2 regions of the Limnobaculum xujianqingii genome follow, and region 1 is predicted to be linked to the other one. Evidence: predicted binding sites of a transcription regulator. Region 1 holds the regulator's gene; the other holds the start of a gene.
What was found. The regulator CRP, encoded in region 1, controls carbon source genes, mostly activating them, when cyclic AMP is high. The targets are predictions, from matches to a motif close to ATGTGANNNNNNTCACAT.
Positions count from the first base shown of each region.

Region 2: GOL65_RS18980 (CidA/LrgA family protein) is a predicted target of CRP. The motif match lies at 2,112-2,129, and genes of this name have one in related genera.

Region 1 is NZ_JABMLK010000001.1:2,479,904-2,485,367, forward strand. Features, by position in the region: gene GOL65_RS11275 (hydrolase) at 1-801, shown strand, start outside; gene GOL65_RS11280 (YheU family protein) at 798-1,046, shown strand; gene GOL65_RS11285 (phosphoribulokinase) at 1,131-2,000, shown strand; gene crp (cAMP-activated global transcriptional regulator CRP) at 2,297-2,929, shown strand; gene GOL65_RS11295 (YccS/YhfK family putative transporter) at 3,000-5,084, shown strand; gene argD (bifunctional acetylornithine/succinyldiaminopimelate transaminase) at 5,305-5,464, opposite strand, start outside.
Region 2 is NZ_JABMLK010000002.1:1,088,698-1,094,161, forward strand. Features, by position in the region: gene GOL65_RS18970 (NAD-dependent malic enzyme) at 1-594, opposite strand, end outside; gene GOL65_RS18975 (CidB/LrgB family autolysis modulator) at 981-1,664, opposite strand; gene GOL65_RS18980 (CidA/LrgA family protein) at 1,664-2,059, opposite strand; gene GOL65_RS18985 (APC family permease) at 2,717-4,147, shown strand; gene allS (HTH-type transcriptional activator AllS) at 4,217-5,152, opposite strand; gene GOL65_RS18995 (DUF2877 domain-containing protein) at 5,118-5,464, opposite strand, start outside.

The sequences.
Region 1 (5,464 bases):
CGTCTGATATTGTTTCATGGTTTAGAAGGCAATTTTTATAGCCCTTATGCCCATGGTTTGCTGGCGGTTTGTCGGCAAAACGGCTGGTTGGGGGCCGTTATGCATTTTCGCGGTTGTAGCGGTGAACCTAACCGTAGCCCTCGTGCTTATCATTCTGGCGAAACCAGCGATACTCGATTTTTTCTCAACTGGTTACAAGATACATTGGGAGAAGCACCTACTGCCGCAGTAGGTTACTCGCTGGGTGGCAATATGTTAGGTTGCTATCTGGCTGAAGAAGGTGACAAAGTTCCACTTGAGGCAGCAGTCATTGTCTCCGCTCCGCTGATGCTCGGTCCCTGTTCCCGTCGTTTAGAGCAAGGTCTGTCGAGAGTTTATCACCGCTATCTGCTGGGTTTACTTAAGCAAAGTACCAAACGTAAGCTCATTCGCTATCCTGGTATTATGCCGCTGCCCGGCTTATCACTGAAAAATATACGTTCTATTCGTGAGTTTGATGATGCTCTTACAGCACCATTACATGGATTTAAAGATTCCACCGATTATTATCAAAAGTGCAGTGCTCTACCGGTATTGCATCAGGTACGCATTCCTTTGCTGATTATTCACGCCAAAGACGATCCCTTTATGTCACCGGAAGTGATTCCGGCAAAAAACAGCCTGCCCGAAAATATTGAATATCAGTTAACGGAACACGGCGGTCACGTTGGCTTTGTCAGTGGTACATGGAAAAAGCCACAGATGTGGCTGGAACATCGTATCCCTGAATGGTTAACCCGCTATCTGGAGAAAAACAAATGATGATCCCGTGGCAGCAACTGGCTCCCGAAACGCTGGAAAGTATTATTGAATCCTTTGTTTTGCGTGAAGGCACCGATTACGGAGAACACGAAAGATCACTACAGCAGAAAGTCGATGACGTTAAGCGTCAGCTAAAAAGCGGTCAGGTCATATTGGTTTGGTCAGAACTACATGAAACCATCAATATTATGCCCAAAGATCGTTTCAGTGATGATATGGAAGAACAACCTTATCCGGAGTATTGATTCATCTGAATAAAATTTTATGACAGCCCTGCATCAATCCGACTATGCTCTGGTAATAATAATGAAAATTAAGGAATCAGGTTAATGTCAGCAAAACATCCAATCATTGCAGTTACTGGTTCCAGTGGAGCCGGTACTACTACCACCAGTCTGGCCTTCAGGAAGATCTTTCAGCAGTTAAATTTAAGTGCCGCACGCATTGATGGTGATGCATATCATCGCTATACACGCCCGGAGATGGATGCGGAAATCCGTAAAGCCAGAGAGCAAGGTCGCCATATCAGCTATTTTGGCCCCGAGGCCAATGACTTTGCACTGTTGGAAAACAGCTTTATTGAATACGGAAAAACCGGAAACGGACGCACACGTAAGTACTTGCATACTTATGATGAAGCGGTCCCCTATAACCAAACCCCGGGTACCTTTACTCCCTGGCAACCGTTACCTGAAACCACAGACTTGCTGTTTTATGAAGGACTGCATGGTGGCATCGTCACCGCTAAGCATAATGTTGCCCAGCATGTCGATCTGCTGGTTGGCGTAGTTCCTATCGTTAACCTGGAATGGATACAAAAGCTAATCCGCGACACGGTGGAGCGAGAACACTCCCGGGAAGCCGTGCTGGATTCCGTAGTTCGCTCTATGGATGACTACATCAATTACATCACCCCACAGTTTTCCCGGACTCATATCAACTTCCAGCGCGTCCCCACCGTTGATACTTCTGATCCATTTTCTGCGAAGAGTATTCCAACGATGGACGAAAGTCTGGTAGTTATTCACTTCAGGGGGCTGACAGGCATTGATTTTCCCTATTTACTGGTCATGTTACAGGGATCGTTTATCTCCCAAACAAACACTCTGGTCATTCCGGGAGGAAAATTGGGGCTGGCAATGGAGTTAATTATCACACCATTAATACAGCAACTATTAGAAGGCAGAATATTAGAATAGGGAAATGAGGGTAAAACAGGCGAATAACCCGAATCAGCGCCGCTTAACCCTCATTTTAGTAAGACAACACGAGACTCTTGGCTCAACCTGTGTTAAAATCATAGTGTGGGTACAATAGATAAATTAGAGTTCGCTCAGGCTGATGTGGCACCAGCCCACAAACACCTCTATATTCTTTTTTACATCAGCTATAATAGCGCTCACCTGGCAAGTTATATGCTTCGGGGCGGGTAAGATTTTCGGCAAGCTTCTCGCTTTGCTGTGTTAGGCAGTGACTACAAAGAGGATAACAACAAATGGTTCTCGGCAAACCGCAAACAGACCCTACTCTCGAATGGTTTTTATCTCATTGTCATATTCATAAATATCCATCCAAGAGCACACTTATTCACCAAGGTGAAAAAGCAGAAACTCTTTACTATATTGTAAAGGGTGCCGTAGCCGTTCTGATTAAGGATGAAGAAGGTAAAGAGATGATCCTCTCCTATCTCAATCAGGGGGATTTCATCGGAGAACTTGGCCTGTTTGAAGAAGGTCAGGAACGCAGTGCCTGGGTCAGGGCAAAAACAGCATGTGAAGTTGCTGAAATTTCATATAAGAAATTTCGCCAGCTGATTCAAGTTAACCCGGATATTTTAATGCGTTTATCCGCTCAGATGGCCAGCCGCTTACAGGTTACCTCTGAGAAAGTAGGAAGCCTTGCCTTCCTTGATGTTACGGGCCGTATCGCACAAACATTACTCAATCTGGCTAAACAACCGGATGCAATGACCCATCCAGACGGAATGCAAATCAAGATCACCCGTCAGGAAATTGGTCAAATTGTTGGATGTTCCCGTGAAACGGTAGGACGTATTTTAAAAATGCTGGAAGATCAAAATCTGATCTCCGCTCATGGAAAGACTATCGTTGTCTACGGGACTCGTTAAATAATAAAGAGAAGCGGATAGGTTTAGGGCCTCCAGTTGCCATATCCGCTTCCCTTTACCCGGGAGGCCTATGTGGCGACGAGTCATTTATCATCCAGAAGTCAATTATGCTCTGCGCCAAACGTTAGTTCTCTGTTTGCCTGTCTTGCTGTTTTGGCTACTCGACGACCTGGCAACCGGCTTTTTACTCTCCCTTGTTCCTGCCTGCTGCAGTATTGGTGGTTTGGATACTCCCCATAAACACTTTTTCAAACGGCTGGCTATTGGCGGCGGGTTGTTTGTTATCAGTAGTGTATTGTTGCAGTTTCTTCTGTTGTGGTCGGTTCCACTACCGATCTGCATGCTTATTCTGACGCTATTATTTGGCGTAACGGCAGAAATTAGTCCGCTTTATGGTCGGTTAATGCCTGCTGCATTAGTCACCGCTATTTTTACCCTCAGTATGGCGGGCAACTTACCTGTTTGGCGAGTAGCCATGTTATTTGCCATTGGCACAGTCTGGTATGGTTTGTTTATCCATCTGTGGTTTCGGCTTTGGCAAGAACAGCCCATGCGAGAATCACTTAACCTGCTTTTCCGTCAGTTAGCCTGTTATTTTGAAGAGAAGTACAGCTTACTGACCCAGCACACCGACCCGGAGAAAGCTCTCCCTCCACTACTGTTACAACAACAGAAAGTGATGGACATCATCTCATTGATTTATCAGCAAATTTATATGATCCCTAACCTGAAACACCCTCGTCATCGGCGATTAATTCAGGCGTTTCAAGTGGCCCTCGATTTGCAGGAACACATTACCGTCAGTTTGCACCAGCCAGTCGAGGTACAAAAACTGGTTGAACAGAGTCAGGCCGAAGCCATCATTCGTCATAATGCAAAGACCATTAGTCAACGTTTGCAGGCATTAGCCGATAATATTCTCTATCACCGCCGTTCAACGCCTTTCAATATGGATTCTGAGTTATCAGCACTGGCAAAAATTGCCCGACAGCATCCGGATAATCCGGTAGGAACTTTTTGTTATTATCATTTCAGCCGTATTGCTCACTTACTTAGCCGCCAAAAGCCTCTATACAACCGAACACTGATGCCGATGCAAAGTCGTCTTCCTTTTTTGCAGGCGCTAAAAAGTTATTGTTCCCTTAAATCTGCCGCATTCAAAAATGCCGCACGCCTTGGCCTCACATTAGCGGCAGGCGCCGGCATTGGGCTGACGCTCAATCTACCCAAGCCTTATTGGATACTAATGACCATTATGGTGGTCAGCCAGAATGGCTATAACGCGACCCGTATTCGAATTCAGCACCGCTCACTGGGCACCATGATAGGTATTCTTGCCGGAGCGGCAATTTTGCATCTCTACTACTCTCAGAACCTGATGTTGATTTTGATGTTGGTACTGACATTTTGCTCTTATCTAATAGTACGTAAGAATTATGGTATGGCGGTGATTGGGTTCACCATTACCGCGCTCTATACCTTACAGATTATCTCTAACAGTGGTATGAACTACCTGTTGCCACGTCTTATCGATACGGTTATTGGCTGTATGCTGGCATTTGCCAGTAGCCTGTGGCTGTGGCCTCAATGGCAAAGCGCACTGTTACGTAAAAATGCTCACAACGCACTGGAGACCTATCAACAGCATCTGCGGCAAATATTTAATATGGGCACAGATGTTGCTGAACTGGCCTATACCCGAATGAGAGTTAATCAGGCTCACAATACGCTTTTTACCGCATTGAATCAGGCCATGCAGGAACCGGGATTCAATACCCGCTATCTGGCCGATATGCGTCTTTGGGTTACCCATAGCCAGTTTTTGGTTGAGCATCTGAACGCGATAACAACCATCGCCCGAGACCAATATGTACTGGTTCCCGCGTTGGCACAGAAGTATTTAAACGCTTGTGAAGTCCTGATTCAGATTTGTCAGCAGCGTCTGGAATATGACGGCCCCAGCGGTGATACCAGCATATTACCGATTGTGGAATCCGGGGATGATAAAGATGAGTTATCAGAGATCTCGATGGAGAAACATATCGAAAGGATACTGGCACACCTTACGACAATGCATACTATTTCTTCACTAGCGTGGCAGCAGAGGCCGCATCATGGAATGTGGTTGAAGAGGAGATTGAGAGAAGAGGGGTAGCTAATAATTTTTTGAAAATTTACCTCGGTGGATATTCCGGCCGTAAACACTATGTATTCATATCTTCACTGTGCTCGGCCGGAAGGGCTATGTACTCAGCTTCGGAGTGCTTCGGGCCTAGCCGGGCTACGGGCACTTCGTTGGCTTACGCCAAATCGACCCCCACGCCCGTCTTTCCCTCAGTTTAACTCTGCTAGTTCATAACTATTTTCAGTTTCAACTAGTTACCTTTCGCTTCAACCATTTGTTTTACCGCTTTTTCAAAGCAATCCATCCCCTGTTGTAGATCTTTTTCCGGGATAACCAGAGATGGAGCAAAACGGATTACGTTAGGGCCGGCATTAAGCAACATCAGGCCATTTTCTACTGATGCAGCAAGA
Region 2 (5,464 bases), on a different contig from region 1:
TCCCACATCCAGAACGACAGGAAGGGTATAGGCCGGGCTGATACCGCCACAGGCACAGTAAAGGGAGAGCTTACCGATAGGAATCCCCATACCGCCGATGCCCTGATCCCCAAGGCCAAGGATACGTTCACCATCGGTTACCACAATAACTTTAACGTTTTGTTTAGTGGCATTCTGCAACATGTCATCAATATTGTCTTTATTCGGATAGGAGATGAACAGGCCACGGTGGCGACGATAAATATCAGAGAAGTGCTCACAAGCCTCGCCAACGGTTGGCGTGTAAATCACCGGCATCATTTCGCTCATGTGATTTTCGATCAGGCGATAGAACAGGGTTTCGTTAGTATCCTGAATATTACGCAAGTAGATATGCTTATCGATATCCGTTTTGAACCCTAAAAATTGCTTATAGGCGCGCTCAGCTTGTTCTTCGATGGTTTCAATTGCTTCAGGCAGCAGGCCGTGGAGGTTAAAGTTACTGCGTTCTTCCTCGGTGAAAGCGCTACCTTTATTCAGTAGTGGAGTTTCAAGCAGGGCAGGACCAGCATAGGGGATGTACAACGGACGTTTACTTTCGTGTTCCAGTTCCATGAAATTGGCTCTTTTAGATCAGGTAAAAGGATAGTCGGGCAACTGCGACCCGTAATCGTCCGCCGATTTTAGGAAACTCAACACAAATGTACAATCAATGTTACTAATATATAGATATTTTGTTGAATATTGAGATCCAAACGACATTAATCATGAGTTGGCGATTTCGGGTCTTAGGGCGCTAGTCTACCTGAAAAATTTCCTTTTGTTCGGCCTAAGCTGTGAAAAAATGTAAATAAAATAGGGAAATAGCAATTCCCGTTGTTTCTATTGTTTTTAGTAATTTAGGAAAATATTTAGCGGGAAAAGTTAATTATTTGAGGAAAGAAATTAGGGGTATGAAAAAACAATATAATTTCATCCATACCCCTAATGATGTTTATCAATCAGGCAAACAGTTTTACTAACACTGGAAAAACAAAAGGTGCGGCCAGAGAAGTAATAATACCGCAGATAACCAGGGCTAAAGAACTATAAGCGCCTTCCTGATAATCTTCTTCAGCGCAACGTGCTGTTCCGAGGGCGTGAGCAGTTGAGCCAATAGCCAATCCTCTGGCGGACGGTGTTTTTATCTTCAGCATATTGAGTATTGGGTGACCGAACACTGCCCCAAATATTCCTACAAACATAACGCAAATAGCACTGATGGCTGGAATACCGTGAATAGATTCAGCGGTTGCCATGGCAATTGGTGTGGTGACTGATTTAGGTAATACCGAAGCGGCAATTTCCGGGGAAGCACCAAGTAATAATGCAGCAGCGGTACCGGTAATCATAGCAACCAGACTACCAACCAGACAGATAGTAATAATTGATTTCCAGCGGGCCCGTATCTGATGCAATTGCTCATACAATGGGAAAGCTAAAGCCACCACGGCAGGCTGCAACAAATCGTTGAGTAGTGAACTGCCGGCAAAGTAGCTGTCGTAGCTGGTATGGGTCAGTAACAAAACAGGAATAATAATAAACAGCGAAATCAGCAGCGGATTAAGCAATGGCTGCTTTAACTTAATCGCAACCTGGCGGGCACCATAAAAGGCCACCAAAGTCAGAGGAATAGCCCACCACATTATGATGATTCCTTATCAGATTTCATTCGTCTGATGCCGTGCATATAGTGTGAAGAGTAGCCGACCACCAACATGGTGATTAAGCTGCTGATCAAACAGGAAATCACCAGCGGGCCAAACTGGCTGACTAGTTGAGGATAATACTTTATTACCCCTACACTAATCGGCACAAACAGCAGGGCCATATGGCGAATAAATAGATAACAACCCGGCTTTACCCAATTGGATGGCAATATCTGAGTGGAGAGCAGAGTAAAAAGCAACAGCATACCAATAATGCTACCCGGAATTTTCAGGGGGAGCAGGGTAGAGATAGCGTTGCCCGCTAGCAGACAAAGATAAATCAGAACAAAGGCTCGGAGGTATTGCCAGCAGAGTCTCAGGAACGACAGCATAAAAAGTCCCTCTGCATTAGAATTGGATTTATCATACAATTAAATTTTATTAATGTGCTATGGATCACACAATAAATGTAATGAAAGATCGTTTCAAATCATTTCTGTAAAGCATCAAATTGATCATTTCCGTTATCAGTATAAAACAAAAAATTAACCGGTAATTATTTACTGAATTAGTCTGTTTAATTAGTTGTTTATTAAAGGTTTTTTTAATTCCTTCTCCATGGGTGAAAAATATTTATTTTGCACTATTGGCAAGGGGATTGTTGTGGTGCAAAATGCACCCAATAGTGAATAACCGGCGTAAAATGACGTCGGTTATTTTTTTGCATCAGACCAGAGAAAAATGGTTATAAATCTTAAACATATTAGATTTATAGGGCTTATTCCGAGGTTAATAAATATTCACGTATACCGCTTAATTTTGGTAACTTATTGAATAAGGAATAAAAATGAAAAATTCCCTTCTCAAACCACCTCTCTGCGTCGGTGATCAATACCGCCGCAGCGACTATGGCGCACGGCAAATTCAACGCCTTACCAACCGATGTTATACCCCTTTAAATTTTAGCCGCTCGCTATGTTATTCCCCTGCGGCCTCTCTGCTTTGTGTGTTATCGAGTAAAAAAGTTGAGAGTATGGGGGAATACGGCTATGTCTATTAGTCTTTCTGCAACCTCTATACCTGTCGCTAACCGCGTTCAACTCAAACGTTCACTAAAACTGTGGCAAATCGTCGTTATCGGTTTGGCGTATCTGACGCCAATGACCGTATTCGACTCGTTTGTGATCGTTTCCGGTAAGACAGAAGGCCATGTCCCAAGCGCTTATATTCTGGCATTAGTCGCCGTGCTGTTTACTGCTATCAGCTATGGCAAATTGGTGCGTCAGTTTCCGGAAGCAGGCTCGGCATACACTTATTCGCAAAAGGCGATAAATCCTCATGTAGGCTTCATGGTGGGCTGGTTATCACTGATGGACTATATGTTCCTGCCCATGATTAACACATTACTGGCAAAAATATATTTGTCAGCACTGTTCCCTGAAGTTGCTTCATGGATATGGGTTGTCGGCTTTGTATTTGTTATGACGGTAATCAACCTGCGTAGCGTTAACTGGGTGGCAAACCTGAATATGGTTCTGGTGTTTTTCCAGATCGCTATTCTGGTGGCGTTTGTCTATCTGGTTTGGGAAGGATTGCATCTTGGTGATGCGGGAAGATCCCAGGTTGATATCACCAGACCGTTCTTCTCCAGCGAAGCACAAATGGTGCCGATTATTGCCGGGGCAACAGTACTTTGCTTCTCGTTTCTTGGCTTTGATGCAGTAAGCACGCTGTCAGAAGAGACACCAGACCCTAAACGTGTGATCCCTAAGGCCATCTTCCTGACGGCGCTGTACGGTGGCATTATTTTCGTTACGGTTTCTTTCTTTATTCAGCTCTATTTTCCGGATTTAACTGTGCTGAACGATCCGGATAATGCAACGCCAGAAATTGCACTGTACGTTGGCGGTAAGATGTTCCAGTTCATTTTGCTGTGTTGTACGGTAGTAGGGGCGCTGGCATCAGGTCTGGCTTCTCATGCCAGTATTGCCCGTCTGTTATATGTGATGGGGCGCGACAATGTGCTGCCGGAAAAAGTGTTTGGTTATGTGCATCCTAAATGGAAAACACCAGTAACCAACATTTTACTGGTTGGCGTAGTAGCTCTGGCCGCGCTGTTTCTCGATCTGGAAAGTGCCATTTCACTGATTAATTTTGGTGCACTGGTAGCTTTTAGCTTTGTGAATATTTCAGTTATCTGGTTCTTCTTTGTGCGCCAGAAACGCAATAAAAGCGCTAAGGATATTTTCAGCTTCCTGATCCTTCCGCTGATTGGCGCGATCATGATTGTTATTCTGTGGCTGAATCTGGAAGAAGATTCTCTGCGGCTGGGTCTGATTTGGGGCGGATTGGGTCTGTTGTATCTGGTTTATATTACCCGTGGATTCCGTCGTCCGGTACCGACGTTGGGAGCAAACCGGGGTGCTACACCTACATTATTGCCTGATAATGGTGATAATACGGTAACTGAAGTTAAATAATCCGCAGTGGTTATCTGAGAGGGCGTCGAAATGTATGGCGCCCTTTTTAGTTCCCATTTACCTGCATGACTATTCCAGATTAGGACGCCGATCGATATTGGTGAGAAAGTCGGCAATCTTTTCATCATTACGTTTAAATAATGAAACAATTTCCCGAACTGCTTTGCCTGTGTGCTCATGATGACTCCAGGCCAGAGAGAGTGGAGAGGGTTGGCGCTTATTTTCAACTTCCTTCGTTACTAGCTGACCGTTATCAATAAAACGCTGACACAAGTTTTTAGGTAGAAAACCGATACCCATCCCTTGTAAATGGCACTCCAGTTTAGTGTGTAAATCCGGAACTTTAATCTCTTTCTGACCGGGAAGTAGCCAGGCTACCCGTTTAGTGAGTTTGAGAGAAGTATCTTCAATATTGATTGCCGGATAGGCGCGCAACATGTTATCGGTAAGGATTCCATTTCTTTTGGCCAATGGATGACTGGGAGAGAGGACAAACACCCAACTCACATCGCCAAAGGGTAGCAGTCGAATGGTATTGGAAAGCGATTCTGAACCAGTAACGCCAATTGCGAGTTGAAAATCATCATGCAGCATGGCATCCCAGACTCCCATATAAACCTGACGTGAAAGTCGGAATTGAGTAAAAGGAAAACGCTGGTGTAGCCAACTAAGCAGTTTTGCTGCGGCGCTGGCGTTATACAGCAGGTTATTTACTACCAGATTAACCTGACGCTCAACACCATCATTGATTTGATTAAGCTCATCCGGCATACCATCTATCCAACTCAACCATTGATGGCAGCGCTCCAGCAGATGATTACCTGCCGGGGTCAGAGAAACGGTACGAGTAGTACGCAAAAATAGCTGGGTGCCCAGACTCTCTTCCAGCATCTTGATGCGATAGCTGATTGCAGCAGGAGTTTTATGCAGATTCTCTGCTGCTTTGGAGAAACTTTTGCTTTCAGCCACTTTAATAAACGTTCGTAATGTTTCCTGATCGAGCATAACAAAGATCCTTCTGGAAGTTTAACCTGAGCCAGCAAAGTGCAATGTGCATACCTAGCAGAGTATCCGCACCTGAAGTGTGACCATGCTGTAATACCTTATCTACAGCGTGTTTTGTCATGGGGGAAGAACGAGCTAAACAGTGTAATAAATGCGTTAGGGATGATGAGTAATGCCCGAGTGTAGCATGATGTAAATAACAAGCACTGACTTCAGTGGTTAATAAACTTAACGCTTTTATTGAACTATCAATTAGTAGCCGCTGTGGTAAATAGTTCGCTGATTCCGGGATACAGTGCAAAATAGCCATTG